3 regions of the Rhizobium sp. Root1204 genome follow, and region 1 is predicted to be linked to each of the others. Evidence: riboswitches for the same ligand, from Rfam matches in the RefSeq annotation. Region 1 holds a riboswitch; each other region holds the start of a gene.

Region 1 (10,114 bases):
TTCGACATAGTCGAGCACGACGAAACGGTCATTCTTGACGGCATCAAGGCTTTTGAAGGCGGGATTTTCCTTCATGAAGGCGATCTTCTGCTCGGCGCTCACGTCGCCGTAATTGACGATGACGATCGCTTGCGGATTGCGCTCGATTACCGGTTCCCAGGACACTTCGGTCCAGCTTTTCTCCACGTCTTCCATGATATTGATGCCCCCGGCCGCCTCGATCATCGCGGTTGGAATACCGAAACGTCCGGATGTAAACGGTTTTCCGGTGCCGGAATCATAGACAAAGACGCGCACGGGTTGCTTGACCTCGCCAATCCGGTTCTTGATGTCGGCAAGCCCTTTTTCGTAGCTTGCGACGAGGGCTTTCGCCCTGTCGTCGACGCCGAAGATTGCGCCGAGATTGAGAATATCGACAAACATGTCGTTCATCGTCGGCTTGGCCTTCGCCATGATGTGAATGCAGGATTCCGTCAGTTCATAGACCTTGATCTTGAACGGATCGAGTGTTTCGGGCGTCACCTCGCCACCGGCTTTCATGCCGTAGTTCCAGCCGGCGAAAAAGAAATCGGCGTCGGCATTGAGCAGGACTTCCTTGGTTGGATATTTTTCCGCCAGCTCGGGGAGCGCTTTGACGCCTTCGCGCAGCTTCTCGTCCAGCGTTTTCCAGCCGGATATCCCGGTATAGCCAACCATATGGTCTTGCAGTTGCAGAGCCAGCATCATCTCGGTGAGATTGACGTCGTGGGAAATTGCCCGCTTCGGCGCGGCATCGAAGGTGATCTCGCGGTTGCAGCTCTTGACGGTGACCGGATAGGCAAATGCCGGCATGGCGATGAGTGTCGTGGCGAGAAAACCCGCAGCGGAGGCGAGCAGGCGGAAAGAGGGCATGGTTGGTCCTTTCGGTTCAGGCGGTCTTGAGGGAAAATGAAAAACGCGCTGCGATGTTGCCCTCTACGGGATGAGCAAGGGCAGTGACGCCGAAGGTGTCCGAAATCGCGTGTGGCGTCAGTACCTCGTCCGGCCGGCCGAAGCCGACCATCCGGCCGTCGCGCATCAGCGCCACATGGGTAGCGAACGTGCTGGCCAGATTGATATCGTGCAGCGTGGTGACGATGGTCAGTTTCAGCCCGGCCAGCAGATGAAGAATTTCCAGCTGGTGGCGGATATCGAGATGGTTGGTTGGCTCATCAAGGATGATGATATCCGGCTCCTGCGCCAGCGCCCTGGCCACCAGCACCCGCTGCTTCTCGCCGCCCGATAGCGTCGAGAACTGGCGCTTGGCCATAATGGCGAGCTCGAGATGCTCTAGGCAGTGCACGACCTGTGCACGATCCTCGTCTCGCCAGCCTGTCAGCCCTTGGCGCCGCGGAATACGGCCCATCATCACCACATCGAACACGGTGAAAGGGAAATCCGCCGGCATTTCCTGAAGCACGACGGCAACGCGGCGGGCGACTGCCCGGGCTGAAAGCGTGCGAATGTCCTCGCCATCGATTTCGGTCCGGCCTTCCAGTGGCGCCACGCCGCGATAGAGGCAGCGCAACAGCGACGTCTTGCCCGCACCATTCGGCCCGACGATGGCAAGTCGGTCGCCAGCTTCCAGTGAAAAACTGACATCGCGAACAAGCATCAGATTCGTATTTGGACCCCAGCTGAGGCCCAAAACGTTGAGGCTTGCGCCCCTGCCGTCACAGCTCATGGATTGCCCCCCGGAACCACGGTTTCATTGAATGCGCTCTCCGGGATGTTCCGAGACGAGCAAGGCCGCCGGGATTCGGGCAATGGTCTTGCCGCCAAGGCCGCGGGGACGTTCGGCCTCGCGTGTCACGCCATCCGGCCGTCCGGCATAGATTACGGCGAAATCCACCAGTGCTGCGATATCGGTGTCCGGCGCGATGTCGCCAAACAGATAGGTCGCCTTGCCGCTCGCCTGGAACGCGATCGTGCAGGGACGCCGGCAACCGGCCATGCAAACGGTGCCCTCGATGGAAAAATCGGAGCCGCTGGCAACACCCATGCGCGACAGGCTGTCATTGAGGCGGGCAAGCAGTTCCAGTCCCGGGCGGCACGCGGCGCCGGTGATCCGGCAATCGGTGCAGACGGTTATGATGTGCTGTGGATGATGCGCCATGTCTTTTCCCCGGTGGCGACATCCGGAGTCCACATGGCAAAAAATCGCAAACGCGCTGAAACGTTGCTCTCAAGCCAGATTTTTTCCATCGGAACACCCCGTCCGTTGCAGTTGATCATCGATGATGGCAGGTCTCCTGGCTCGCGGGTCGATGCGCATCCACCCCTTCCCGGCGCTTGGCCAGTGGGATGTTGTGAATGCACTCTCCGCTTACAGTTGCGGGGGCAGCCACGGTTTTGGCCCCTGATGGGTCGTCCTCACCGTGTTCCCTTTTCAGCCGCTCCAAGGTCACCTGGAAGCAGCACCATCAGCTCGACATCTCGCACGATTCCACCAGCCAGGCAACGCCGGATACCGATCTTCCAATAGCCTTGTTGCGGCAGTAATGTTATTTAATAACATATTCAGTGTCAAGTGTCGCTATCGCCGGGTGAACCGGCTGGTTCTTCTCGCGTGTCGGATTTGCCGTGTCTGGAGCGCTGCCGGAATACTCCCGGCCTGGGTGGTGGCAATGCGATGTTCCTGCGGTAACTGCCGGATCCGGCAGGTTGAGCATAATCAGACTTCATCATCTGTGTTGGAGCGTCCAATGAACCTTTTCAATCCCGCCGGTCACCCGGAACGCAGTATCGCAATCTTTGCTCTTGTTGTGTGGCTAGCGACAATTGGACGGGCGATTACCATTACCTATGGCCAATGATGGCTGCAGCGAAAATGAAGATGGACGCCGAAGACGGATGAATCGCGGCTTTGGTCGCGGGCTGTTGCAGCTTGGTTTTCAGCGTTCTTGGCGGAAAACCGCCAGATTGATGAAGGGGTTCCTGCTAAAATTTGAGGGTCTGAACAAAAGACTAGGCAGATAATGTGAGAAATTTTGCCTTACGCTCTGGATTTGGTTCGTAAATTGCTCTACTGCCCCTGCCATCTCTAGTGAACATCAGACTTTGAAAGATTCACATGCAAGTATTGGTTCGCGACAACAACGTCGATCAGGCTCTCCGAGTGTTGAAGAAGAAGCTTCAGCGCGAAGGCGTATTCCGTGAAATGCGTATGCGGGAAGCATACGAAAAGCCGTCCGTCAAAAAGGCGCGCCAGAAGGCTGAAGCCATCAGCCGCCAGCGCAAGAATGCGCGCAAGCAGCTTCAGCGCGAAGGCCTGCTGCCGGCACCGAAGAAGAAGCCAACCCGCTAACAGCGGTAGCTTCTGACGAGATTGGGACTTTAAGTCCAAGGCGCGTCCGGATACCGGGCGCGCCTCGTTTCGTTGCTTCCATTACATAGATGCGCAGCTTTGTCGCCTGCCTGCTGTGAGGGCTCGAGGGCGAAAGGTAGTGGCTTGCCACCGGCGAGAGCGTGATCTGATTCCGTGCAAATTCCTTTGAGACATTTTTGGGTCGGATTAGCCGCGTTGCGCGCGTTCCCCCGTTCCGCTAAATCTCTGGCCTGCGGGCAGCACAAGCGGCTCCGTTTCGGTGCCTGTCGGGGGAAATCATGTCCGGTCAATCGCTTGTTACCTATGTCGGCGTGGCGCATCCGTGGATGTGCGACATCATGGGGCATATGAACGTTCGCCATTATGCGGCGATGTTCGATGATGCCAGTTTCCAGCTCCTCGGTCATATTACTGGCGCTGACAGTCTTGCCGATGCCAGCCGCGGCTGGGCCGATGTCCGGTCCGAGGTGGAATACAAGCACGAGACCAAGGCCGGCGCCCTGCTGACGATCCGCTCGCGTGTGATCAAGACCGGCCGCAGTTCGGTGACGTTCGAGCAGGTCATGTCCGGTTCGCTGGATGGCGTCGTCCACGCGATCAATAGAACGGTCAGCGTCCGGTTTGACCTTACCGCGCGGGTTGCCGTTGGGCTCGACGCGGAGATGCGGGCACGTGCAGAGGCGCTTCAGACGGACGCCGCAGCCAACGAAAATAGCGCGGGCTAAGCGCCATAAATCCGTTGATCGAGAGGTGTTTCGGCGATTGCGGTCTGGATGCCGGTGATCAGCGCCTTTTCGGCGCGGTTGATGATCTTTTCCGGGTTCACCAGCAGAAAGACATCGATTGCCGGTGGTGTCTCGTAGGGTGGCAGCCGCCACAGCACGCCGTCCGCGACATCGCGTCGGGCGACATGAAGCGGCAACGGCCCGATCCCGAGCCCCGCGATGATCATGCGGCGCACCTCCTCGAGGCTTGACGACACGCCAACAACATTGGTGGCGAGCTTCGCCTCGCTGCGCAGAAGTGCCACGGGCCTCAGCACATCAGCGATATTGTCGGTGTGGAACGAGACGGACGGTTCGCCTTTCAGGTCTGCGAGCGTCAAGTCCCCCTGGCCGAAGAAGCGATGATCCGGCCCGCAGAAAAAGCCGAAGAATTCCCGGTAGACCATCGTGTAATCGAGGGCGGCATCGCGGTTGCTGACAAGGCATAGCCCAAGGGACGCTCGCTTTTCACGGACCTGCCGCGTTACCTCGCCGCTGGTCGCGACCGAGATGGTCAGCGTGGCACGTGGGTGACTGCGATGAAATGCCGTCAGCGCCTTGTCGAAGATCGGCGAAATGACATGGCTGGCGACGGCGATCGTGACATGGCCGGTCACGTCATCGCCGACGCCGCGCACCAGTTGAGGCAACTGTGAAATCGTACCGAAGACCTCGATGCTCTGCTCATAGAGCAGTTGGCCGACATCCGTCAGTTCGAAGCGGGTGGCGTCGCGCTCGACCAGCCGGCGGCCGACCCGGTCTTCCAGGCGGCGCAGCGCATTGCTGACACTCGGTTGCTTGAGGTTGAGCTGCTCGGCGGCACGGGTAATGCTCTTCACTTCTGCAATCACCACGAAGGTCCGTAGCAGGTTCCAGTCCAGTTCCCAGACCAGCCGTTCAGATCGCGATGGTATCATTCCTGAAATCTATGCCTTCTATTTCCATTATCTATTTGCGCAATAATAGAACTAAAGCAATCATCAAATCCGGAAGGCGCGTCCACGCGTACCCAAGCGACAGAGAATGCGCTTTCATCCAGAGGAAAACAGTAACATGAAGACACTCATTTCAGGCCTCGTGGCCGCCACCCTGGCCCTTGCTGCCAGCTTTACCGCTTTTACGGCCAGCGCCGACGATCTGGAGGCGATCAAGTCCTCCGGTGAGATCCGCATCGCCATGTCCGGCCAGTATCCTCCGTTCAATTTTGTCAACGAGAAGAACGAAGTCGTCGGCTTTGATGCCTCGATCGGAACGGCGATCGCCGAACGCGTCGGCGTCAAGGGCACGCTCGTGACGACCGCCTGGGACGGGATCATCGCCGGCCTGCTTGCCAACAAGTTCGACACCGTCGTCGGCTCGATGACCATCACGCCGGAACGCGAAAAGGTCGTCGATTTCGTCGGTCCCTACTACCACGCCGGCCGGGCGGTCTTCGTCAGCGAAGCATCGACCGTGCAGAAGCTGGACGAACTGAAGGGCAAGACACTCGGCGTCACGCTCGGCGAAACACATGAGAAATGGGCTCGCGAACAGGGCGGCTGGGACGTGCGCACCTACAAGGGCCTGCCGGAACTGCTGCTCGAACTGAAGGCTGGCCGCGTCGATGCCATCGTCGTCGATAACATCCCGGTGATGGTTGCCGTCAAGGAAACCGGCGAAAAAGTCCGCCGCCTGGAAACGCCTGATATTGAAGGTGGCAGCGTCGCCATCGGCATTGCCATCCGCAAGAACAATCCGGAGCTGAAGGCTGCGATGCAGAAGGCATTGGACGAGATGATGGCGGATGGATCCTACGAGAAGATCGCCATGGAATGGGTTGGCAGCGACATCCGCTGATCGATCGATAGCCAAGACCATTTGGCCGGCTGAAATAAGCCGGCCAAATGCCGTTCGCAGGCCTTTTCCGGAGTTTTTCCCATGGATTTCCCGCTGATGCTGCGCGTCTTCCCGTTTTTCGTGGAAGCCGCTTGGGTCACCGTGCAGATATCGGTGCTGTCGTTGCTGCTTGGCCTTGTGGTCGCAGCCATTATCGCTTCGGCGAAGATGTCGGGTTCGTTTGTGCTGCGGGCAATCGGCAGTCTCTATGTCAGCGTGTTTCGCGGCACACCCTGCCTGATCCAGCTGTTCGTTCTTTATTTCGGCGGTCCACAGATCGGCATCAATCTCGATCCTTTTGCCGCCGGTGTCATCGGACTGGGGTTGAACATCGGCGCCTACATGGCCGAATCCATTCGCGGCGGCATTATCGGCGTCGATCGGGGCCAGGTGGAGGCCTCGCGCACCATCGGCTTCAGCCGGTTGCAGACGCTGCGCCTTGTTGTCCTGCCACAGGCGGCACGCCTGATGATCCGGCCGCTTGGCGTCAACGCCGTCGGCCTGATCAAGGGATCGGCGCTGGTTTCGACGATCTCGGTCGTCGAACTCACCTATACGGCGCAGCGTTTCATCGGTTCCACCTACAAGCCGTTCGAGATCTTCGGCATTGCCGCCCTGCTCTACATGATCATCGTCTACGTTGTGGCGCGGGCGGTCGATGTCCTCGACCGGCGCTACGCCATCAACTGAGGGAGAGGGCAACATGCAAGGTCTCGATTTCAGCGTCGTTACGCCCTATACCGACCTCCTGCTCATGGGAGTGTGGTGGACGGTGGTACTGACCATCAGCGGAGCCATCATCAGCTTCTTCTTCGGCATCTTCTTCGCCGTCGCTGTGCTCTATGCACCGAAGGTGATTGCCTATCCGATCCGCTTCTTCATGTGGCTGTTCATGGGGACGCCGCTGCTTTTGCAGCTCTTCCTGATCTATTTCGGCCTTGCGCAGATCGGCCTTAACGTGCCGGCGCTTGCTGCCGGCATCATTGGCCTTGGACTTCACTTTGCCGTCTACAATGCCGATGTCATGCGCGCCGGTATCGTCGCGGTTGATACCGGGCAGACGGAAGGTGCGCGCAGTATCGGTTTTGGCCGGTTCCAGACGCTGCGTTATGTCGTCATCCCGCAGGCGGTGCGCAACACCCTGCCCTCGATCGGTAACAATCTGATCGTGCTGTTGAAGGAATCGTCGCTGGTTTCGATCATCGGCATTGCCGAACTTGTGCATTCGGCCCAGCTGGCCATCAGCGAAACGTTCCGGCCATTCGAGTTCTACATCACGGTGGCAGCACTCTATTACATACTCAATCTCGTCCTTGAAACCGGTTTGCGGCAGGTCGAAAAACAAGTGGAGGTATCCCGATGACCGTCCAGCGGCCCATGGTCGAGGTAAAGGGCGCCCGCAAGGCCTATGGCGCCCTGGAAGTCCTCAAGGGGATCGATCTATCCGTCACACGCGGCCAGATCGTTGCCATTATCGGCCCGAGCGGTTCCGGCAAAAGCACGCTCCTGCGCTCCATCAACCATCTCGAAACGCTGAATGGCGGCGAGATCTGGCTTGATGGTGTGCAGGTCAATCAACCCCTGCGCGGAGCGGCGTTCGAGCGGCACATCAATGCGGTGCGCCAGCAGATGGGCATGGTGTTCCAGCACTTCAATCTGTTTCCGCATCTGACGGTGCTGGAGAACATCACCATGGGGCCGGTCATTCTCAAGGGCATGGCCAAGAATGCGGCCCGCGAGCTTGCTGTGGAGCTGTTGTCGAAGGTCGGGCTTGCGGAGAAGGTCGATGCCTATCCGTCACGGCTGTCCGGCGGACAGAAGCAGCGTGTCGCGATCGCCCGGGCACTCGCCATGCAGCCGAAGGTGATGCTGTTTGACGAAGCGACATCGGCGCTCGACCCCGAACTGGTCGATGAGGTCAATGCGGTGATGAAGCAGCTCGCTGCCGAGCATATGACCATGCTGATCGTCACCCACGAAATGCGCTTTGCCGGCGAGGTCGCTGATCGCGTCCTGTTCATGGATGGCGGCGTCGTCGTCGAAGAAGGGCCGCCGAGTGAGATTTTCCGCGCACCGGTACAGGACCGTACCAAGGCCTTCCTGAAGAAGTATCTCGCGGCATAAATGATACGATCCGTCATGCCGGAAGCTAATTCCGGCATGACGTTTGACGCCGGCGCAGTAGTGCCCGCCAGTCATCCGCGCGCCGCCATTGTTGCGGCAGGAACGCATGCGCCCCAGTGCCCCATCATCCTTGGCGGCTACCGCGCAAATATTGCCAATAGCGCCGCTATGGCCTGAAATCCTCTCCCAGACTGTTTACCCGGCACATCTCAAAATCGCGATGCCGAAGCCGGCGTGCGATACTGCAAGACAGCAGGGCTAATCTGCTGACGCTGCTGCTTCCAAAAGGATTTCAATCTATCGCAGCTCGCTGACTGCGTACTCACAGCGCCTCGCTTCACTGCGCATGGATGCCTCGGGCGGATACGGTCCATGCCAAATAGCTTCTTTCAAAGCTCTATTTGACTTTTGTCAACAGTGATGACTATTGTCTAATTCGGCGATTGAAGGAGATATGATGCCCATCCGGTCCACTGATCAGATCCTGCATAAGGCCGCGTGGCTTTACTATACCCATGGCCTTCGACAGGATGAAGTGGCGCAGCGGCTGAATATTTCCCGTGCGTCCGTCGCCACCTATCTGCGGCGCGCCCGCGAAACCGGCATCGTCAACATAGCAACATCGACACAGCTGTTTGCCGACGACATTTTGGCGCGGCAGCTGGAGGATGCACTCGGCCTGACCTCGGTGTGGATCGTGCCGGAAGACCGCCAGGCCATGGATCCAACTGCGGAAATGCCTGTGGTTGCCGCCGCAGTGTTTCAGGAGCTGATCAACAAGGGCGATCGTGTGGGGGTCGCCTGGGGCCGAACGGTCTACCATCTGGCCGATGTCATGCCCTATGCCGACCTGCAAGGTGTCACTGTCGTCCAGTTGTGCGGAAATCTTGGAGCGCCGTACTCCTATCGGCCTGACCAGTGCACTACTGAAATAGCCCGGCGCCTGAATGCGGAGGGCATCAATGTCTATGCGCCGCTTGTACTGAGTTCTGAACAATTGGCTGCTGCCCTGCGTGCCGAACCGGTGATCCGCGAGCAGATGGCGACAATTTCCGACTGCCAGCTGGCACTCTATTCCGTGGGTGGCATCGAGGATGATAGTCATCTGGTGAAATGCGGCGCGCTGACAGCTGAAGAAATGCACGCGCTGGGAGAAACGGGCGCTGCCGGGGTCATTGCCGGCCAGATCATCGACCATGCTGGCCAATGGCTGGACTGTGCCTATAACCGGCGCTGTATTTCCGCTGATCTGGATTCCATCCGGGCGATCGGCAAGCGCATGATGGTGGTGCAGGAAGACGGAAAGTTCGAGCCGCTGGTGGCGGCCATCAAAGGCGGCTTCGCCTCGCATCTGGTGGTGACCACCTCCATGGCCCGGCGGCTTCTTGAGCGCTGGACCACAGAGGCCCGCAGCCGCTCCGCGCCGTAAACCATCTCAATCATACCTGATCCGCCCGGCGAGGACCGGGCCTGAAAACCTGCCCAAGGGAGGAGCAAGCAATGAAAAATCTCTGGAGCGACACTGACGCCGAAGCCATGGTCGCAACCTATGCCGCAAAGGGCATCAACCGCGATCTGGCGCTGCGCACCTATACGACGCGGCTGCTCGGCGGCGATCCGCGGCTGGTTCTGCATGGCGGTGGCAATACCTCGGTGAAGACCACAGTCAGCGATCTGATTGGTGACGAATGGGATGTTCTCTGCGTCAAGGGCAGCGGCTGGGACATGGGCGTCATCGAACCGGCGGGCCTTCCCGCCGTCAAGATCGCGCCTCTCTTGAAGGCACGTAAGCTGAACAGGCTTTCCGACGAGGACATGGTCACGCTACAGCGCGCCAACCTGATCGATCCCGCCTCGCCAAACCCCTCCGTCGAGGCCTTGCTGCACGCCTTCATTCCGCACAAGTTTGTCGATCATACCCACTCGACCGGCGTTCTGGCGATTGCCGACCTTGAGGGCAGCATGGAGATCAGCGCCAAGGTGTTCGGGCCGAAGATGGGGCTGG
Region 2 (10,114 bases), on a different contig from region 1:
TATCGGCCTCGGCGCGCGCCAGCGTCGTTTCCAGCACCGTTTGCTCGGGTGTAGCGGCGTTGCAAACAAAAGCGACTGGCTCGTCCGGCGAACGCCCGGCAGACATCAGATTGGCGGCGATCTGGCCGATATGCTTCATCGCCATATACATGACGATCACAGGAGAACCTTTGGCGATCCCTTCCCAGTGGATGCGGTCAGGAACGAGCCCGGAGGAATCATGGCCCGTGAGGAATGTCACGGCGTGATTGACCTCGCGATGCGTCACCGGGATACCGGCATAGGCGAGCCCGCCGATACCGGCGGTAATGCCCGGCACGATACGGAATGGAATGCCGTGTTCGACCAGCGTCAGCGCCTCCTCGCCGCCACGCCCGAAGACGAAGGGATCGCCGCCCTTCAGCCGCAGCACGCGCTTGCCCTGCCGAGCCAACTCGACCAGCCGCAGCGAAATATCGCGCTGCTTCGGCGATGGCTTGCCACCGCGCTTTCCGGCAAATTCGAGAACGGCGCCCGACTTTGCCAGGCTCAGGCAATCAGCATTGACAAGCGCATCATGGACGATGACATCGGCCTGACGCAGCGCATTGGCAGCATGCAGCGTCAAGAGACCGGGATCACCGGGACCCGCGCCGACCAGCCAGACCGAGCCCGGCGCAAGTTCGGGCAGACCGGAAAACAATGGATTGGTCATGGCGCCACTCCTGATGCCGCAGACATGAGGCGCAGTGAACCGGCAGGTGAAGATATGGAATCACTTTGCCGGCATCCGGCAGCAACATCCTGATCTGATTCAGAAAATACCCTACGCGCAATTGCTGCTGTTGCATGAGGCGACTTGATCTTCGGGACGATCAGCGCGCCGGACGGGCCCGCCGCAGCAAGGGCGGCTGCCTCCGCAACGCCGTGACAACCCGTTAGGGAAAAGACGATCTCCGACGGGTTCTGTAGCCGCGCGGTCTGAGCCTCCAGCGTTCCGGCATCGAAGACAACAAAGGGAACGGAAAAATGCCGGGCGGCGGCAATCATCGCCGGTTCCGCCACACGGCTATCCAGCGAGGCAATACCGGTAAGCTCATGCCGATCGATGCCGGCGACCGCCAGAGCCTCCTCGGCAAGCCGGATCACTTCGTCGCATGGCGTGCCACGCTCGCAGCCAAGGCCAAGCACGAGTGGCCGATGAACTGGCTGATCGCCGATATCCAGATGCATCACAAGACGGGCCTCCCGAGCCGCACAATCAAGATGCGCCGGGGCCTTCGATAACCAAAGGCTATCGAAGCGGTCTGGACAGCACCGGATGAAGCCCCCTGACTGGGTCGGCCGCACCGGACGCTTTTTCAGCCCACCGTGATGGGCACCGTCGCACGTGCCTCCTGTTTACCGGAGCCCACCTGCCCGGTCAAACCGGATTGCGTCATTCGAAGAGCCGGGAGCGTCACGATTCGAAATGCTCCGGCTTGTTGGAGGCAACTGTCAGGCATTCTTTGCTTTTCCGGGCAACCTCTGACAAACAAGGCTGAATTGCCCATCTCTCACGAGTCTCCCGTGCACGATCTTGTTCCCCAGCTCCTCGTCTTTTTGTTCGCCGCTGCCTTTCTCGCCGGGTTTATCGATTCGATCGCCGGCGGCGGCGGCATGATCACCATCCCCGCCATGCTGATTGCCGGCATTCCGCCGCTCGAAACATTGGGGACCAATAAACTGCAGTCGCTGTTCGGTTCCGGCTCGGCAAGCATCGCCTATGCCCGGCATGGCCATGTCAATCTGCGTGAACAAATGCCGATGGCAGCGATGTCTGCGCTCGGAGCAGCGGTGGGAGCGATCCTTGCAACCGTGGTGCCGGGCGACGTATTGAAGGCCGTCCTGCCGTTCCTGCTCGTTGCAATCGCCCTTTACTTCGCCGTCAAGCCAAGCCTTGGCGACGCCGACAAGGCGCAGAGGATGACACCCTTCCTGTTTTCGATGACGCTGGTTCCAGCAATCGGCTTTTACGACGGCGTCTTCGGGCCGGGCACGGGTTCTTTTTTCATGCTCGCCTTCATTGCCCTTGCAGGATTCGGCGTCTTGAAGGCGACCGCCCATACGAAGTTCCTCAACTTCGGCTCCAACATCGGCGCTTTCATCGTCTTCTGGCTATACGGGGTGATCCTCTGGAAGGTCGGCCTTTTGATGGGCGTCGGCCAGTTTGCCGGCGCTCAGGTCGGGTCGCGCTTCGCCATGAAGAACGGCGCCAGAATCATCAAGCCACTTCTCGTCATCACTTGCATCGCGCTGGCGATCAAGCTTCTGGCCGATCCGGGCCATCCGGTCCGGATCTGGCTTGGCTGGTAAGCAGCTCATGAGTAGAGCCGCCTAGAACTCGACGCCGACCTGCGCCTTGATGCCGGAACGGAACGGATGCTTGATCAGTTCCATTTCGGTGACGAGATCCGCAGCCTCGATCAGCTCTTCCTTGGCATTGCGGCCGGTCAAGACGACGTGGGTCATGTGCGGCTTTTCTTCCTTCAGGAACCGTACGACTTCGGCGACATCGATATAATCATAGCGCAAAGCGATGTTGATCTCGTCGAGCAGAACCATGGAATTGCGCTCGTCGCGGATCAGCTCCTTGGCCTTTTCCCACGCCTTTTCGGCCATGGCGATATCGCGCGAACGGTCCTGCGTTTCCCAGGTAAAACCTTCGCCCAGCGTATAGAACTGGCAGACATCGCCAAAATGCTTTTCGATCAGGTCGCGCTCACCGGTTTCCCAGGCACCCTTGATGAATTGGACAACGGCCGATGGCATGCCATGGGCGATGTGGCGGAAGATCATCCCGAAACCGGCCGTCGACTTGCCCTTGCCCTTGCCGGTATTGACGATGATCAGGCCCTTCTGGTCCGTCTTCGTCGCCATTATCTTTTCGCGCGCCGTCTTCTTTTTCGCCATCTTGATCGCATGGCGTGCCTCGTCTTGGACGGGGCCTGTATCCGTTGTCTGTACGTCGTCTTCACTCATGGTCTGTCCTCTCCGAATTCATTCGTTCTTTCATTGGTGAAACGCCGTTATTCCGCCGCCGCCGAAAGGCCTTGCAGTTCGAACCGGGCGGAGTTCGAACGGGGCGACCAGAGGCCGCGATCGATCGCCTCCATCAGCTTGTCGGTCATTTCGCGCAACGCATCCGGGTTCTTGTCCTCCATGAACTGGCGGACGCGCTCGTCCATCACATAGGCCTGGTAGACGGCCTCGAAATGATGGCTGCGGACAGCGCCTGTCGTTGCGGCAAAGGCAAACATGTAATCGACCGTCGCGGCGATTTCGAAGGCGCCCTTGTAGCCGTGGCGCATGACGCCATCGATCCATTTCGGATTGACGACGCGGCCGCGCACCACCCGGCCGATCTCTTCTTCCAGCGAGCGGATCACCGGCTTTTCCGGGCGGGAATGGTCGTTGTGATAGATCGTCGGGCGCGTGCCGGCCATCTGCTCGACGGCCAGGCTCATACCGCCTTCGAACTGGTAATAATCGTCGCTGTCGAGCAGATCATGCTCGCGGTTGTCCTGGTTCTGGACGACGGCCTCGACGGTCTTCAGCCGCGCTTCCAAGAGCCCGCGCTCGGCCTTGCCGTCTTCCCCGGCGCCATAGGCATAGCTTCCCCAGGTGAGATAGGCGTCGGCGAGATCGGCGCGGTTATTCCAGCCGCCCTCGTCCATCAGCGCCTGCAATCCGGCACCATAAGCGCCAGGCTTCGCGCCGAAAACGCGGTAAGAGGCACGCCGTGACGCATCCTTCGTGGAGACACCGGCAGCTTCCAGCCGTTTGGTTTCCGCCCGCATGCGCGCGGCAATCATGTTGTCGGCATCGTCCTCCTCGAGCGCACCGACGGCGCGGATCGCCGTATCGAACAGCGCGATCTGCTCGGGAAAGGCATCACGGAAAAAGCCGGAAATCCGCAAGGTGACATCGACACGCGGACGGCGGAGCATCGCCAGCGGCACGATCTCGTAGCCGGTGACACGGCGCGACGCCATGTCCCAGACCGGCTTCGTGCCGATCAGCGCCATCGCCTGGGCAATATCGTCGCCGCCGGTGCGCATGTTCGATGTGCCCCAGGCTGTCAGCCCGAACGATGTCGGCCAGTCGCCATGATCCTGCAGGTAACGGCGGATCAACAGTTCCGCCGATTTCTTGCCAAGTTCGAACGCGGCCGGCGTCGGCACGGCACGGCTGTCTACCGAATAGAAATTGCGCCCCGTCGGCAAGACATCGGGTCGGCCGCGCGTCGGCGCGCCGGAGGGGCCAGGCGCGACGAAACGGCCATCCAGGCCGGTCATCAGAGCGGCGATTTCGGCGGCGCCGGATTGGGTGATCGAAGGTTTGAGGCGAGTTTCGATTTCCTCCAGGACAGCACGGGTGGCGCTCCAGTCGTCAGGGCAAACCAATTCGCCGGAGACGAATTTGGCGGCCAGCAACTCGACACGCTCGACGGTGTCGCCAGCGGTGCGCCACGGGGCATCGGATACTTCAGCGAGGATCGCCGGTTTCGGGCCTCCCCACGCATCGGATAGGACGCAATCGAGCGGGTCGAAAGAAAAGATCCCCTCCCCACCCCCTCCCCACTGGGGGGAGGGACTGATCTGCGGCACGTCCGCCTGCCCATCTCCAACCTTGGTGGACGGAGCAGCAGCGGTGCCCAGAACACTGGGTCTATGGGATCCGAAACCGAGCGCCGGGTTAAGTCCCTCCCCCTTGTGGGGAGGGGTTGGGGAGGGGGTTCTTCCAAAAGCATCCGCCGCGATCGCCCGCTGCAGACTCTGGTCACCGCCCTCGCCCAACCCGCGCGGAACACGGGCCAAAGCAACCGTCAGATCCGTCAGCAGCCGCCCTTCCGGCGCCACGCCAAAAACATGCAGGCCGTCGCGGATCTGCAGCTCCTTGAGGTCGCAGAGATAGGCGTCGAGCTTTTCCAGCGCCTTGTCCTCAGCGTCTGTACGAGCAATGCCGGCATCCTGGTCGAGGCCGATATCGCGGACAAGCTCAAGGATTTGCTTGCTGAGCAACCGCAGACGCCGCGGGTCTCCGCCAGCCGCGTCGTAATATTCGTCGACCAACGCTTCGAGATCTTTCAGCGGGCCATAGGATTCGGCCCGCGTCAGCGGTGGCGTCAGGTGATCGATGATGACGGCGCTGGTGCGCCGCTTGGCCTGCGTACCCTCGCCGGGATCGTTGACGATGAAGGGATAGAGATGCGGCATAGGGCCGAACACCGCTTCCGGATAACAGCTTTCCGACAGCGCCAGCGATTTGCCCGGCAGCCATTCAAGATTGCCATGTTTACCCATATGGACGATGGCATGAGCGCCGTATTCGCGGCGGAGATACGCGTAGAAAGCCAGATAGCCATGCGGCGGCACGAGGTCCGGCGAATGATAGGTTTCCTTCGGATCGATATTGTAGCCGCGGGCCGGCTGGATACCGACCAGCGTTTGTCCAAAACGCGTCAGCGGCAACGCAAACTGGCCATCCCGAAAGAAAGGATCATCCTGCGGACTTCCCCATCGCTCAGCAACCCCGCCTTGAATCTGGACGGGAAGAGACGCGAAGAAGGCGTTGTATTGATTCAAGGAAAGCGTTTCGCGGATTTCGCAATCGACCCGCGCCGAATTGGTTGGCCCGTCCATCAGATACCGGATCAAGGCGTCGCCATCGGCGGGAACCGAATCGATGGCGTAACCGGCAGCAGCCATCGCCTTCATGACTTCGATCGTGCCAGCCGGCGTATCGAGACCAACGCCGTTGCCAAGCCGCCCATCCCTGTTGGGATAGTTCGCCATGATGATCGCCACGCGGCGCTCAGACGGCGCAGCGCGGCGCAATCTCGCCCAGTTCGCCGCCAGCTTGGCAGCAAAGGCGACGCGGTCGCCCAGCGGCTCGTGGCCGACGATATTGGCTTCGACATCGGTATCATAGACGGCCGCAGCCTTGAAGGAGACGGCCCGGGACAGGATGCGGCCGTCCACTTCGGGCAACGCCACGTTCATCGCCAAATCCCGTGCCATCAAACCTTGTGGCGAGTTCTCCCAGGCAGCACGCGAGGAGCCGGAAAAGATCACCTGGAGAACCGGTGCATCGGAAAACTCCAGCACGGTCGGCTTGCGGTCGGCCCCGGGCGCGGAAACAGCAAAACCAGTGGCATTCATCACCACCGCCGGCGGCACCTCACCAAAGATCGCCTGCAACGTGCCGATCGACACCGCATCCTTGAGGCTGGACACGAACACCGGCAAAACGGTCATGCCTTCGGCGCAAAGCGCCGCGATCAGGGCTTCGACGGGTTTGGTCTCGCCGCTTTGAACCAGTGCGCGGTAAAAGCAGATGGCGACGGTGGAGCCGGCTGGCGATTGAGAAGCGATATCCGGGACAAACCCGGCCACCGCTTTCCAAGCCTCAACCCCGATCACACCCTGCCCCGGCCACCAGATCCCCGCCTTCATCAGTGGAGCGGCGGATTCCGGCTTTTCCAAGCCGCCGATCAACGCCTCCGCATAACCGAGCAGCCGTGCCATGTTGCCGGCACCACCCTCGGTGAAATAGGCCCACATCCGATTGCGGTCTTCGGCGGAAATGGTCGAAAAAGGCTCCAGCCCTGGATCGGGCTTGTCATCGCCAGGCAACACGGCAATCTGGAATTTATGCGTGACGGCAGCCGCATGCAGCGCCTCCAGCACATAGTGAAAATAGCTGGCACCGCCGAGCGGGCGCACGATGATCAGCCTGGCATGGCGCGCCGTGCGCTCGACATAGGTATCAACCGACATCGGGTGCTTGAGCGTCAGGAGGCTGGCGACCCGCAGGCTCGACTTTGCCCCACGTGTGCGATGTGCCCCGGCAATCGAGGAAAGCTCGGTATCGGCGGCCGACAGAAAAAGGATATCGGCGGGTGACTGGCCGAGATCGATCGCTTCCTCGCCGTCGGTGATCGTGCCCTTTTGGGCTAGAAGGAGATGCATGGCATTCCCCGAGGGCAGTCGTACCCCCCTCTGTCACTGCGTGACATCTCCCCCACAAGGGGGGAGATCGGGACCGAGCGGCCCCGGGACGCGTGCACCAAAAGCTTTGAGCGCGAGGCAGCCACAGCTGATCTCCCCCCTTGTGGGGGAGATGTCCGACAGGACAGAGGGGGCGACTCCGCGCTCACCATTATCAAACCGCCGCTGTGATCGCAGCGCGCACGGCCGCTTCATCCATATCATGCAGACCGATGACGACCAGGCGGGTGCGGCGCACTTCGCCGGCTGCCCACGGGCGGTCGAAATACTGGTCGATGCGGGCACCGACGCCCTGGATCAGCAGGCGCATCGGCTTGCCGGGGATATCGGCGAAACCCTTGAGACGCAGCACGTCATGTTCCGCAATGATCGGCTTCAGCTTTTCGATGAACCCGGCCGGATCGGCAACGGCACCAAGTTCGACGACAAAGCTGTCGAATTCGTCGTGATCATGCTCTTCGCCGGCCTCGTGTTCCATCTCGTGATGCGATTTGCGGTTGGCGATATCGCTTTCCGTGCCAACACCGAGGCCGAGCAGGACGGCGGCGGACACCTCGCCGTTCTTTGCCTCAATCATCGCCGGTTTGCGGCTGGTGCGCGACGAGACTTCATTGCGGACGAAGGCAAGACCGGTCGAGTCGAGCAGGTCGGTCTTGTTGAGAATGATCAGGTCGGCCGCAGTCAACTGGTCTTCGAACAGTTCCTCGATCGGGCTTTCATGATCGAGGTTGTCGTCGTTGACGCGCAGCGCATCCACCTTGTCGTGATCGTCGGCAAAACGCCCGGCGGCAACGGCAGCGCTGTCCACCACGGTAACGACACCGTCGACCGTGACTTCGCTGCGGATATCCGGCCAGTTGAAAGCGGCGATCAGCGGCTGCGGAAGCGCCAGGCCGGACGTCTCGATGACGATATGGTCCGGGCGATTTTCGCGCTCAAGCAGCTTGGTCATCGTCGGGATGAAATCGTCGGCAACGGTGCAGCAGATGCAGCCGTTGGTCAGCTCGATGATATCGTCCTCGCTGCAGGCTTCGGCGCCGCAGCCCTTCAGCACGTCGCCATCGACGCCGAGATCGCCGAACTCGTTGATGATCAGCGCGATGCGGCGTCCTTCCGCATTCTGCAGGATGTTACGGATCATCGTTGTCTTGCCGGCGCCGAGGAAGCCGGTGATGACGGTTGCGGGAATCTTGCCGTGGACGGCTTTAGCAGTGGTCATGGATCAACCCTTCATTTTCAGCGGCAATCCAGCCGCGATAAAATAGACGTCAGCGGATATCTCCGCAATGATCTGGTGCAGCCGGCCGGCATGGTCGCGAAAGTCGCGCGCCATGCGGTTCTCCGGCACGATGCCAAGCCCGACCTCGTTGGACACGAAAACCAGCCGGGCCTTGGCCTGCGGCACATAAGCCGCAAGCCGTTCAAATTCCGCCGCGATATCCCGGTGCTCCATCATCAGATTGGTGACCCAGAGCGTCAGGCAATCAATCAGAATGATGCGATCCGGCGCATCGATCGCCTTCAGACAGGCGGCAAGCTCAAGCGGCTCTTCATGGGTCTGCCACTCCGGCCCGCGGCGATCGCGATGCTCGTCAATCCTTGTCTGCATCTCGCCGTCCCAGGCTCTTCCTGTCGCGACGTAATGCAGGCGCAGACCCGACGCCGTGACGAGTTTTTCAGCGAAAGTGGATTTACCGGACCGGGCGCCGCCGAGAATCAGCGCGCTACCTGACTGTATCGATGTCATGGAATGGTCCTGGCCTCAGCGCGCGCCGGGAAGTACGCAGACCAATGGACCACGCGAGCGAAAAAGCGCGGCAATGCAAAACGGGCCGTTCGGGGAACGGGATGATAAAGCCATGACAACCTCCGTGCTGGCATCGGGAGTATCTCTCCCTGGATCGGGCGAGCCCCTCGCTAAGATGGGGCTCTTGAGGATGGCAGGTCTCCTGGCTCACGGCGCCACGTCCCCAAAGGGACGAACGGGTCCACCTCGCCTTCCCGGAGGTTTGCGCCAGATTGCGTGACCGCAATCGACGGGCATTACGAAGAGGTGGACGATTCGTAGACAATAGAGGCGTCCGGCCCCGGCTGATCGTAATGCCACTCCAGTGGCTTTTCCGGTTGGGCCAATGCGCGCCGCTGCCGCGAGTGCGGACAGTCCGGAAGCACCGGCTTTCCCGAATGGTGAACCCTGACCGTTCTACAGTCGCGGGGTCGGCTGCGATAAGGACGCCCGGCTTGGGTCCGGCCCGTCGCATTCCCATTTACTCCCGGCATGCACAAGCATATCGGGAACCATCCAATGACTGATGATTAGGCGCTCACCTGGATCAAGTCAATTGCGACACTATCTCCGCCACCTCGGTTTAGCGTGATGTGATCAAGACTTCACTTGATCTCCAATGCCATGCCTTCTAGGACGGCGCGGAGACTGGATGGCCTGGCAATGAAGCTGAAGATGATACCCAAATTCGACCTGCGCCGCCTCGGCTATCTCTCGCTGCTGTTTGACCGTGGACGCATGCGGGCCTTTGCGCGGCGCAGTGAACTCGGCCTGGTCGTTGCGGGCATGATCGTCGGCATCACGTCAGGTCTCGCCGTGACCGCGATGAGCATCATATCCAGCCGCCTGCACAGCCTGATTTTCGGGATTGCCGACGAACAAAGGTTGAGCGCGAGCGATCTGCGGGGCGAAATCTCGGTGTTGATCGCGCCGGTCGTCGGCGGGATCATTCTTGGCCTTGTGATGCTTCTTCTGGCGTCGTGGCGTAAAAAGCCAATGGTCGACCCGATCGAGGCCAACGCCCTGCATGGCGGCCGGCTGTCCTTGACCGACAGCATCATCGTCGCGGTCCAGAACCTGATCTCCAACGGCTTTGGCGCCTCTGTCGGGCTTGAGGCCGGGTACACCCAGCTTGCGTCCGGCATCGCCTCCAAGCTCGGCGTTTCGCTGCAGCTTCGCCGCTCGGATCTGCGCACGCTGGTCGGCTGTGGCGCCGCCGGAGCCATCGCCGCCGCGTTCAACGCACCCTTGACTGGCGCCTTCTATGCGTTCGAGCTGATCATCGGCACCTATACGA
Region 3 (10,114 bases), on a different contig from region 1:
AATCTTGTCGATCGCATCGGACATATAGCCCGCCGGTGCCGTCACGTTCGCCATTGGCAGGTTGAGCGCAAACGCCATGGTGAAACCGTTGTGACGGTAGTTTTCGGTCTGGTCCCACATGATCGGAATGACCTGCAGGCGGTCACGCACCCATGAGAAATTGTTGTAGTCCATCAGGTGATAGAATGCGCCGAGCAACGGCAGGGCGACGGCGAACCGCGCCAGGCGCTGGCGCCGGGTGAGGGCCGGAAAGCGCCGCCAAGCGAAACGGACAAGCCAAACCAGCGCGGCCACCGCCAAAACGATACCGGCGACGATGCCAACGGCTGTCCACGGGCGGTCGCGGACCAGAACCGGCATCAGCTCCATGATCTGGCGGCCGAACAGAAAATCCGTCGGGTAAAGCGGATCGGAGAGGAAAATCTGCTTCTGCCGGCTGACGAGCGCCGGGATGAGCGCCAGCGGCGCGATCAGGATGACCCCCAAATTTTCGCGTGCGAAGAGGGCGTCGATTGCAAGGAAAAGCAGGAAGAATACGCCAGCGGTCGTCCATGCGGGGCGCGCCGGGTCGAGGAAGAACAGTGCAGATTCCATTGCGGAATTGCGGGCAATCCATTCGACGAAGAAAATCAATGTGATCGACAGAAGCAATGACAGCGAGAGATGCCGTGCAACCGAAAGCGCCTTGGCATGGCGTGCGCCGAAACCGATTTGCGGGCCATAGGCCCTAGAAGCGGTGGCAGCGATTGCTGCCGATTCAAAAATGGCCAAGGCCGTCTCCGATTTCATAAAACTGTCGTCCTAATGTCATACAGACGTCATCTTGAACGGAGGATGAATAATTCAAGTGGTGTTCTCCACCGACTTTTTCGGCACCTGTTGCCGATCCGACATGGCCTGAAAGGCGGGGTTGCGGGTGGCAGTGCGCAAGCCATCTGACGGGCAGGGCGTATTTTTTTCCAACTTCATCGCAAGCACGGGGTATTTTGGTGCGGAATGCGATAAACAGCATCCTTGGATGCCTCGCATCCGCGATAGCAAGATCAAGCACAGGCCTGTTCATGACCGCGCAAAAGACCATTTCCACGACGTTCCGTATCGCTGTTGCCCAGCTCAATCCCACCGTCGGCGACATTGCCGGTAACCTCGCCAAGGCACGCGAAGCCCGCGCTGATGCGGCACGCGGCGGCGCCGACCTTCTTCTTCTGACCGAATTGTTCATTTCAGGCTATCCGCCAGAGGATCTGGTCCTGAAACCGGCATTTCTGAAGGCCTGCCAAAAGGCTGTCGATGCGCTTGCCGCCGATACCGCGGATGGCGGTCCGGGGGTCATCGTCGGTTATCCGCGGCAAGGGGAAACGGGACGCCATAATTCGGTTGCTGTTCTGGATGGCGGTCAGGTTCTGGTCATTCGCGATAAGGTCGATCTGCCGAACTACGGCGAGTTCGACGAAAAACGTGTTTTCACCGAGGGCGCGATGCCTGGACCGGTCAATTTCCGCGGTGTGCGGCTCGGTATCCCGATCTGCGAGGAAATTTGGAATGACATGGGCGTTTGCGAGACGCTGGCGGAAAGCGGCGCCGAAATCCTGCTGGTGCCCAATGGTTCTCCCTATTATCGCGGCAAGATCGATGTGCGCCACCAGGTGGTGCTGCGCCAGGTGATCGAGACCGGTCTGCCGATGGTGTTTGCCAACCAGCTCGGCGGCCAGGACGAACTGGTGTTCGACGGCGCCAGCTTCGCCTTCAATGCCGACAAGCAACTGGCTTTCCAGATGAGCCAGTTCGAAGAGAGCATTTCCATCTCTGAGTGGCGCAAGAACGGCGAGGGCTGGGTTTGTCAGCAGGGGATGATGTCGCGCCTGCCACAGCAGGAGGAAGCCGACTACCGCGCCTGCATGCTGGGCTTTCGCGATTACGTCAACAAGAACGGCTTCAAGAATGTCGTGCTTGGCCTTTCCGGCGGTATCGATTCGGCGATTTGTGCCGCACTTGCGGTCGATGCGCTCGGCGAAGAACGCGTCCGCACCGTGATGCTGCCTTATCGCTACACATCGTCGGACTCGTTCAAGGATGCCGAGGATTGCGCCAAAGCGCTCGGGTGCCGCTATGACGTCGTGCCGATCGAGGAGCCGGTGCAGGGCTTCCTCAACGCCCTTTCCGATATGTTCGAGGGAACGGAATCCGGTATTACCGAAGAAAACCTGCAGAGCCGGACGCGCGGCACGATCCTGATGGCGCTGTCCAACAAGTTCGGCTCGATGGTGGTGACCACCGGCAACAAGTCGGAAATGTCGGTTGGTTATGCGACGCTCTATGGCGACATGAACGGCGGCTTCAATCCGATCAAGGACCTCTACAAGATGCAGGTCTACGGGCTGTCGCGCTGGCGCAACACGACGGTGCCGCCCGGTGCGCTCGGTCCGTCAGGCGAAGTAATCCCGAAGAACATTATTGACAAGGCACCGTCGGCCGAGCTTCGCCCGAACCAGACGGACCAGGATTCGCTGCCCCCCTATCCGGTGCTTGACGATATCCTCGAATGCCTGGTCGAGAAGGAAATGGGGACCGAGGAGATCGTCGCGCGCGGTCATGACGAGGCGACGGTGCACCGGATCGAGCACCTGCTCTACATCGCCGAATACAAGCGTCGCCAATCGGCCCCGGGCGTGAAGATTACCAAGAAGAACTTTGGCCGCGACCGTCGCTATCCAATCACCAACCGGTTCCGCGACCGGTAGACTTGCAACTGGAGACGACGGCATGCGCAGTTCGGTCGAAATCTACACGGTCGCCACAGGCGAAACCCGCATCGTCTGGCAGACGGAACAGCTGGTGGAGGCACCGAACTGGTCGCCGGACGGGCAGTCGCTGGTGATCAATGGCGACGGCCTGTTATACCGCCTGCCATTGCCGGGCGGCGAGCCGCGTTTGATCGATACGGGCTTTGCTCGCACGTGCAACAACGACCATGGCATCTCGCCTGATGGCAGGACCATCGTCATCAGCGACAAGACCGAGTATGGCGCATCAACGATTTATACGCTTCCGGCCGATGGCGGACTGCCCAAGCAGGTGACGCAGAACCGGCCGTCCTACTGGCATGGCTGGTCGCCGGACGGAAGGACGCTGGCCTATTGCGGCATCCGCGGTCAGGTCTTCGATATCTACACCATCCCCGTGAACGGCGGCGAGGAAACGCGGCTGACCTTCGGCGAGGGGCGTAACGATGGCCCGGACTACAGCCCGGACGGCGAATGGATCTATTTCAATTCCAGCCGTACAGGCCGGATGCAGATCTGGCGTGTCCGCCCGGATGGTTCGGATGTGACCCGTATTACCGACAGCGAGTATGGCGACTGGTTTCCGCATCCGTCTCCCGACGGCAAGCACCTGCTGGTCATCTCCTATGACGGGGATGTCTTCGATCATCCGCGCGATCTCGATGTGCGGTTGCGGCTGATGGACCCGGATGGCGGCAATGCCCGAACCCTGTTTGCGCTGTTTGGCGGGCAGGGCACCATCAACGTTCCCAACTGGTCGCCGGATGGCCGGGAATTCGCCTTCGTGCGCTACCAGCCGGCCACGGGCAATGATCGGATTGCCAACCAAGTTCGTTGAACGAAGCGTCCGACTGAAAGACAGTTGTTGTGCGTCGTCGGCGGCCTTTCAGGGGTGATTTCCGGTCGAGCGTAGGGAGATGGCGCGTGAAACCGTATCCTGGCTGACTTGGTGATGTATCCCGAACACCGGCCAGGCGGCGTAGTTCATCGAAGCGATAACGGGATGTTGTAGGGCGTGATGACTTCCACCGCGGAGAGGCGCGCGATACCCGGTGCGGCCAAGGCACCGCGGCGGCTCATGATCGCCCTAAACACGGTGCGCACATCGGCCTTCAGATCGTGATGCAGGACGAAATGGATTTTACCCATCCGGAGAAGATCGAGATTCCCGGCATCGAGATCGTGTGCCACGAATATCGCACACGTTCGCTCGGCCGCGGCAAAGGCAGCCACCACGGCGCGATTGCCGCCGCCGATTGAATAGACGGCGTTGATGCCCGGATTGTTTGAAAGGGCGGCCGCAGCTAAAGCCCCGGTTGGATCATCGCGGCCAAGACCCTCGCTGATTTCGACGATACCAATTGATGGATAGCGGTTACGCAATATGCGTCGAAAGCCGATTTCCCGCTCTTCTTCCCCACGGAAACGGCTACTCGACAGGGTCGCCAGTACCGTTGCCGGCTGACCGGCAAAGCGTTCGCCGATCAGGTAGGCGGCGGTTTCGCCGGCTGCCCTGTTGTCCGCTCCGGCATAAGCCGTGCGGGGTGCATTGGGCAGGTCGGTGACCAGCGTCACAACGGGAATGCCGGATTGTTCGAGGCGCGTGACGGCGGAACTGATCTCGGGGACATCCGGCGCCTTCAGGACGACGCCATCGGTGCCACGCAGGCGCACCCGGTCAAGCAGTTGGACGATCTCCTGCGGCCGCATCGATTCGGCGAAATGGAAACGGGAGCGGAAGATTGTCGGCAGAAATGTCAGGCTCTCGCTTTCGAAGGCATCGCGCACGGTATCGGTGAAGCGGTCTGGCGCTTCCATGATGATGTCGATGGCAAATTTGCGGCCCTGTATTTCGATTCCGGCCTGCTGTTTTTCCAGTTCGCGGATGGCGGCGTGGACACGCAGTTCCGTCTGTTTGCGTACGCCGGGGCGATTGTTGAGAACGCGGTCGACGGTGGCGATGCTGAGGCCTGCCTGAAAAGCGATGTCCTTGACCAGAAATTCGTGGGCCATCGTGGGTCCGTTCTGATGGTTTTTTGAGGTGTTTCTGCTCTATATCAGCTTTTCCCTCCGCGTATAGTGCGGTCATCGACAGACATCCGGCGGGAGGAAAACGGGATGAAGACCGACAATATTCTAAAACAGCGAGCTGACCGGGTCTGGCTGACGGAAGCTGCCTGCGATCTTGAGGATTTTCGCGCTGAGGTGGAGTGCACGACATCGCTTGCCGACTATCCGCATGCGGCGGCCGTCGAGAAGAATGTTCTGATTTATGACAGCGCAAATGTGCTGAAGGCGGCTCAGACCGGCGAAGGACGCCGGGCGGTGCTGGCTGAAATCTGCGAAGCCTTTGCGACCGGGCCGGGCGTCGTCGTGCTGAAGCGGGCATTCGAGGATACGGCTGTCATCGATGCGGCGAGCGGCATTTTCGACGATATCATCAATGAACAGCACCGGACCAATAGCGGTGGCGGCGACCATTTTGCCAAGCCGGGCGCCAATGACCGCATCTGGAATTCACTTGAAAAGCACTGCCTGCGTGATCCGCGTAATTTCGCCGCCTACTATGGCAATGCCCTGATCGCGCTGGTCAGCGAAGCCTGGCTCGGACCGAGCTATCAGATGACGGCGCAGGTCAACCGGGTCAATCCGGGCGGGGCAGCGCAATCGGCGCACCGGGATTACCATCTTGGTTTTCAGACCTCATCCGTCATCGAGCAGTTTCCGGCACATGTCCATCGCCTGTCGCCGGTCCTGACGCTGCAGGGGGCGGTTGCTCATTGCGACATGCCGCTGGAAAGCGGACCGACCTTGTTCCTTCCTTATAGCCAAACCTATGTTCCGGGCTATCTGGCGCTGAAACGTCAGGAGTTTCGCGATTATTTCGATCGCCACCATGTGCAGTTGCCGCTGTCGAAGGGCGACCTGGTCTTCTTCAATCCGGCCCTTTTCCATGCTGCGGGCACCAATCGTTCCGAGGGTATCAAGCGGGTGGCAAACCTCCTGCAAGTGTCCTCGGCGTTTGGACGCGCGATGGAAACGGTCAACCGGGAGCGCATGAGTGCCGTTCTCTATCCAGCCTTGAAGGCAATGCTTACCGATGGCCGTTTGACTTCTGCGGAAGCCGCTTGTGCGATTGCGTCCTGCGCCGAAGGATATTCCTTCCCGACCAATCTCGACCGGGATCCGCCAGTCGGCGGGCTTGCGCCGAAAACGCAGGCGCAGTTGATGCACGAAGCGCTTTCGGGTGGCTGGGAGGAAGCCGCATTTGCAGCGGCGCTTGCGGCTCAGTCGGAGAAGAAGCTCAGCTAACGGAAATATTCCTTGCAATTTGAACTCCTGCCCGAATGCCGGGCGGGAGTTTTTTGGCATCAGCGATATCGAAAATGGAGGAAAAACAATGAGCAATGACTATGGCCGTCTCGACGGCAAGATCGCGATCGTCACCGGTGGCACGCAAGGGCTAGGCGCCACGATCGCAACGCTGTTTGCCGCGCGCGGCGCCGCAGGCATCGTTATCTGCGGCCGCAATGCCGCCAAGGGCGAAGCCAAGGCCGCCGAGATCGGCAAGGCGACCGGCACCAAGGTCGTCTACGTACAGGCCGATCTGGAACAGGTGGAGGATGCGCGCAAGGTGATAGACGCCTGCGACAAGGCGTTTGGCCGTGTCGATGCGCTGGTCAATGCGGCTGCGATTACCGATCGTGGTACGATCCTCGACACCAGCCCGGAACTGTTCGACCGGATGTTCGCCGTCAATGTGCGTGCGCCGTTCTTCCTGATGCAGGAAGCGATCAACGTCATGCGCCGGGAAAAGATCGAGGGGACCATCGTCAATATCGGCTCGATGTCGGCCAAGGCCGGCCAGCCGTTCATTGCGGCCTATTGTGCTTCCAAGGGGGCATTGGAAACCCTGACGAAGAACACCGCCTATGCTTTGCTGCGCAACCGGATCCGGGTCAACGGCCTGAACATCGGCTGGATGGCCTCGGAAGGCGAGGATCGCATCCAGCGCGAATTTCATGGCGCCGCCAGCGACTGGCTGGAAAAGGCAGCGGCAAGCCAGCCTTTCGGCCGTCTGGTCGATCCGGCCGAAGTGGCGCGTGCCTGCGCCTATCTGTCGTCGAGGGAGTCCGGCTTGATGACCGGTTCGGTGATCTGCTTCGATCAGTCGATCTGGGGCGCCTATGACGGTTCGCCGCATCCGGTCGCTGCGATGTAAGGAGATCAGGCGGGCCATCTTGCATTTGGCGGCCCGCCATGCCCATATCGGTCCTGCTCAGGTGCCCGTGAAAACGGGAGAATCGGGAACCCGGTGAAAGTCCGGGACGTGCCCAACGCTGTGACGGGGACGATTTTGCATTGATGAATTTCTGAATTCTTTCAGAATTCTGCCACTGGATTTTCATGTGATCCGGGAAGGCGGCAAAATCGGTTGATCCGCAGTCAGAAGACCGGCCTGACGAGATAGACCAGCCCCGCGCGGACGGCGGGAGGTTTCGCATTGTTGGGGATCAAACGATGCAAGCTGAACCGCAAGACCGCCTTGTGAGGGCGGACGCATTTTCACCGGACGAGCGCGCCGCCGTCTACCGCGCCATCGAAACCCGCCGCGACGTGCGCGATCAATTCCTGCCCGCACCTTTGCCGGATGATGTCATAGCGCGGCTTCTTGCCGCCGCCCACAGCGCACCCTCCGTCGGCTTCATGCAGCCGTGGAATTTCATCGTCGTTCGCGACGAGGAGAGGCGGGCGCGTGTCTTTGAGGCTTTTCAGCGGGCCAATGAAGAGGCAGCGCTGATGTTTGAGGGCGAGACGCGGGACAAATACCGGTCGCTGAAGCTGGAGGGCATCCGCAAGGCGCCCGTCAGCATCTGTGTCACCTGTGATCCGGCGCGTGCGGGCAAGGTCGTCCTCGGCCGGACGCACAATCCGCGCATGGATGCGTTTTCCACCGTCTGTGCGGTGCAGAACCTGTGGCTTGCGGCGCGGGCCGAAGGTGTCGGCGTCGGCTGGGTCAGCATTTTTCACGAGCGCGAAATCAAGGATGTGCTTGGTATTCCCGATCATATCGAGATCATCGCCTGGCTGTGCCTTGGTTATGTCGATACGCTCTATGCCGAACCGGAACTGGCCGTCAAAGGCTGGCGCCAGCGTTTGCCGCTTGAAGATCTGGTGTTCGCGGATGCGTGGGGCATCAGGCCGGATGATTGATCAATTGGTCTGCTGCGGCTGGTATCCGGGGCCTGCCGGATGCCTCAGGTCGATCGAGGTTTCCTGCGACGGCAGATAGCTTGGGCCGACGACGCGGACCTTGTTGTCCTGAGGATTGTATGGCCTGTCCGCGACGGCGCTTTTCACTTCGACCGGGTCCGCCTTCTTGCGGGTGAGAATCTCAAGGACGCCCTTGCCGTTGTCGTGCGTGCTTTGTTGCGTCGCCGTGCGTCCGGCTGGAGAGCAGCCGCATTGACCGGGCTGGCTGAGGTCCCGGGTCTTGTAGGCGAAAGCCGAGGGCAGGTCGGCATAGGGTTCGCCGGTGGCGGCGGAGACCATCTGGTTTGTCTCTTCTGTCGCCATCGCATGATAATAGAGCGCCGTTTCTGTCCCGGGGCAGCGCCGTTGGCAGGTTTCGGCATCGCGCTGGAAATCGGCCGGCGATGAGTTCGACGAGATTGGGAAGAATGCCCCATCGCAGGTTCTTACGCACATGGTGCGCAAGCTGCCGGGATATTCTGCGCTCGGGCCAAATCCGTCTTCCGGCGTGGCGAAGCCGGCGTTGCCGTACGGATCCGAATACCCCTCGCTGATCGGCGGCAGGTCATTGAGGATATTGCGGTGGGTTTCCGGTTCTTCGACCGCGGCACTGAGGACGTCACTCTCCTCCTCGTTGCAGCGATTGGCGGCAAGCGCGGCGTTAATACGCCGCCGGGCAATATCGCTATCGTTGCCGTCCAGCAGGCTTTGCCGGCGGGCTTTCAGGGTTTCCAGATCCATTTGCATCTGTGAAATTTCGCTGCTCAGGCTTTGGCAGACCTCTTCATTCGGGCCGCCGACAATGATGACGCTGCCCGTGCTGCATCCCATGCGCCTCAGATCACTGCGTGCCTGCCGCAGGTCCAGATTCTGGCGGGATATCGCCCCTGTATAGTCGCGCAGATTGGCATTGGAGGCGACGATCTTCGGCAGGCCGGCAAGATGGGCATTCAGGCGTTCACACACCGCCGAGGCGTCGGCCGTGGCCGTCATGACCAGAAGAAGCGGAACTGCTCGCGCCGCAAGGGATATGGAACGGAAGATCACGTGTTTCTCTCGCCTGAGCATACCGGCACCGCGCCGGGTGCGAAGGAACATCCCGCGCACTCTGACTTTGCCCTTATCATACCGTCATTCGACGGGGCTGCAACGCACTCCGCATAGCAGCGTTAACGGGCGGCGGGAGAAACATGCCGGGCGAGGCGGGAGAGCCACAATCGGCCGAACTCCCGCCAGGCTGGATAGTTTAAGCAGCCCTGGCCATTTCAAGCGACATCGGCCGCTCCAGCACGGAACCGGCGATTTCGGCGACCGCCTTCATCCTGTCCAGAAGGCCGGCTGTGACTTCCCAGGCAACGGCGACAGCATAGACGGAGCCGATCCGCTGTGGCTCGCCAATCCGTTCACCGGGGCATCCCATCCGCCGGAACATCCGCTCCAGAAAAACGTCGGTGACTGTGACGATATGGCTGAGACCGGACGACAGCCCAAGCTCGCCGACGCCACACATCAGTTCGGCGGCGGCGATGGTTACCTGGTTGGAACCGCGATCCTGCGAGATGGCCGGATCGATGCAGAAGCGGCTGGATTCCCAGACGGACGCGCTGCGCACCTGTGGGTTGTCGCCAAGCAGGATCGGAAACGTATCATCCAGCATGTTCGGCCCAAGCGTCGGCAGGAGGCGCAGCGAGCCGCGCAATTTGCCTGTTTCATCCGAGTAAGACAGCACATAGAGCGGATTGACGTCGTCGTAATTGTCGATTTCCCAGTTGCCGCGGACCGACACATCCCATTTCAGCAAGTCGTGAAAGACACGCTTTCGCAACTGGAACATGGCGTCGATAGCGTCCGGATGTTGCTTGCCGGTGTTGCGGTTGAAAATCCTGATCATCGTTTGCTCCTGTGTATGAATGCGGAGAGCAAATGCTGTCAGGTATCGGCGGCGGGCATAACTGTCGGTAGTGACAGGTTTCTAATGCACGCCGATATGCAATGGACTCGGACGTCCGGAAGGACGTCCGAGTCCATTGCATTCACGGGAGAGAAGGGGAGCGGGAAATGATCAAAAGGCCGGGATG

What was found. Region 1 has a riboswitch for cobalamin ahead of ASC96_RS12855 (DUF1636 domain-containing protein). Riboswitches for the same ligand answer to the same signal wherever they lie in the genome.
Region 2: linked by a shared signal. The riboswitch ahead of cobU (bifunctional adenosylcobinamide kinase/adenosylcobinamide-phosphate guanylyltransferase) and the one ahead of ASC96_RS12855 (DUF1636 domain-containing protein) in region 1 are both predicted to bind cobalamin.
Region 3: linked by a shared signal. The riboswitch ahead of bluB (5,6-dimethylbenzimidazole synthase) and the one ahead of ASC96_RS12855 (DUF1636 domain-containing protein) in region 1 are both predicted to bind cobalamin.

Annotation. Positions count from the first base shown of each region.
Region 1 covers NZ_LMCZ01000011.1:17,602-27,715, reverse strand. The annotation lists gene ASC96_RS12865 (ABC transporter substrate-binding protein) at 1-891, opposite strand, end outside; gene ASC96_RS12860 (ABC transporter ATP-binding protein) at 908-1,633, opposite strand; gene ASC96_RS12855 (DUF1636 domain-containing protein) at 1,727-2,134, opposite strand; cobalamin riboswitch at 2,243-2,458, opposite strand; gene rpsU (30S ribosomal protein S21) at 3,092-3,325, shown strand; gene ASC96_RS12845 (acyl-CoA thioesterase) at 3,625-4,071, shown strand; gene ASC96_RS12840 (LysR family transcriptional regulator) at 4,068-5,027, opposite strand; gene ASC96_RS12835 (ABC transporter substrate-binding protein) at 5,164-5,946, shown strand; gene ASC96_RS12830 (amino acid ABC transporter permease) at 6,028-6,675, shown strand; gene ASC96_RS12825 (amino acid ABC transporter permease) at 6,689-7,348, shown strand; gene ASC96_RS12820 (amino acid ABC transporter ATP-binding protein) at 7,345-8,109, shown strand; gene ASC96_RS12815 (sugar-binding transcriptional regulator) at 8,567-9,538, shown strand; gene ASC96_RS12810 (bifunctional aldolase/short-chain dehydrogenase) at 9,610-10,114, shown strand, end outside.
Region 2 covers NZ_LMCZ01000041.1:138,217-148,330, reverse strand. The annotation lists gene cobA (uroporphyrinogen-III C-methyltransferase) at 1-694, opposite strand, end outside; gene ASC96_RS27335 (cobalamin biosynthesis protein) at 691-1,212, opposite strand; gene ASC96_RS27330 (TSUP family transporter) at 1,549-2,334, shown strand; gene cobO (cob(I)yrinic acid a,c-diamide adenosyltransferase) at 2,356-3,000, opposite strand; gene cobN (cobaltochelatase subunit CobN) at 3,048-6,992, opposite strand; gene cobW (cobalamin biosynthesis protein CobW) at 7,186-8,250, opposite strand; gene cobU (bifunctional adenosylcobinamide kinase/adenosylcobinamide-phosphate guanylyltransferase) at 8,254-8,778, opposite strand; cobalamin riboswitch at 8,953-9,349, opposite strand; gene ASC96_RS27305 (chloride channel protein) at 9,493-10,114, shown strand, end outside.
Region 3 covers NZ_LMCZ01000034.1:570,215-580,328, reverse strand. The annotation lists gene ASC96_RS24085 (LTA synthase family protein) at 1-789, opposite strand, end outside; gene ASC96_RS24080 (NAD+ synthase) at 1,062-2,741, shown strand; gene ASC96_RS24075 (TolB family protein) at 2,764-3,621, shown strand; gene ASC96_RS24070 (LacI family DNA-binding transcriptional regulator) at 3,768-4,796, opposite strand; gene ASC96_RS24065 (phytanoyl-CoA dioxygenase family protein) at 4,902-6,095, shown strand; gene ASC96_RS24060 (SDR family oxidoreductase) at 6,184-7,005, shown strand; cobalamin riboswitch at 7,048-7,261, shown strand; gene bluB (5,6-dimethylbenzimidazole synthase) at 7,305-7,997, shown strand; gene ASC96_RS24050 (DUF2865 domain-containing protein) at 7,998-9,083, opposite strand; gene ASC96_RS24045 (acyl-homoserine-lactone synthase) at 9,283-9,927, opposite strand; gene ASC96_RS24040 (LuxR family transcriptional regulator) at 10,099-10,114, opposite strand, start outside.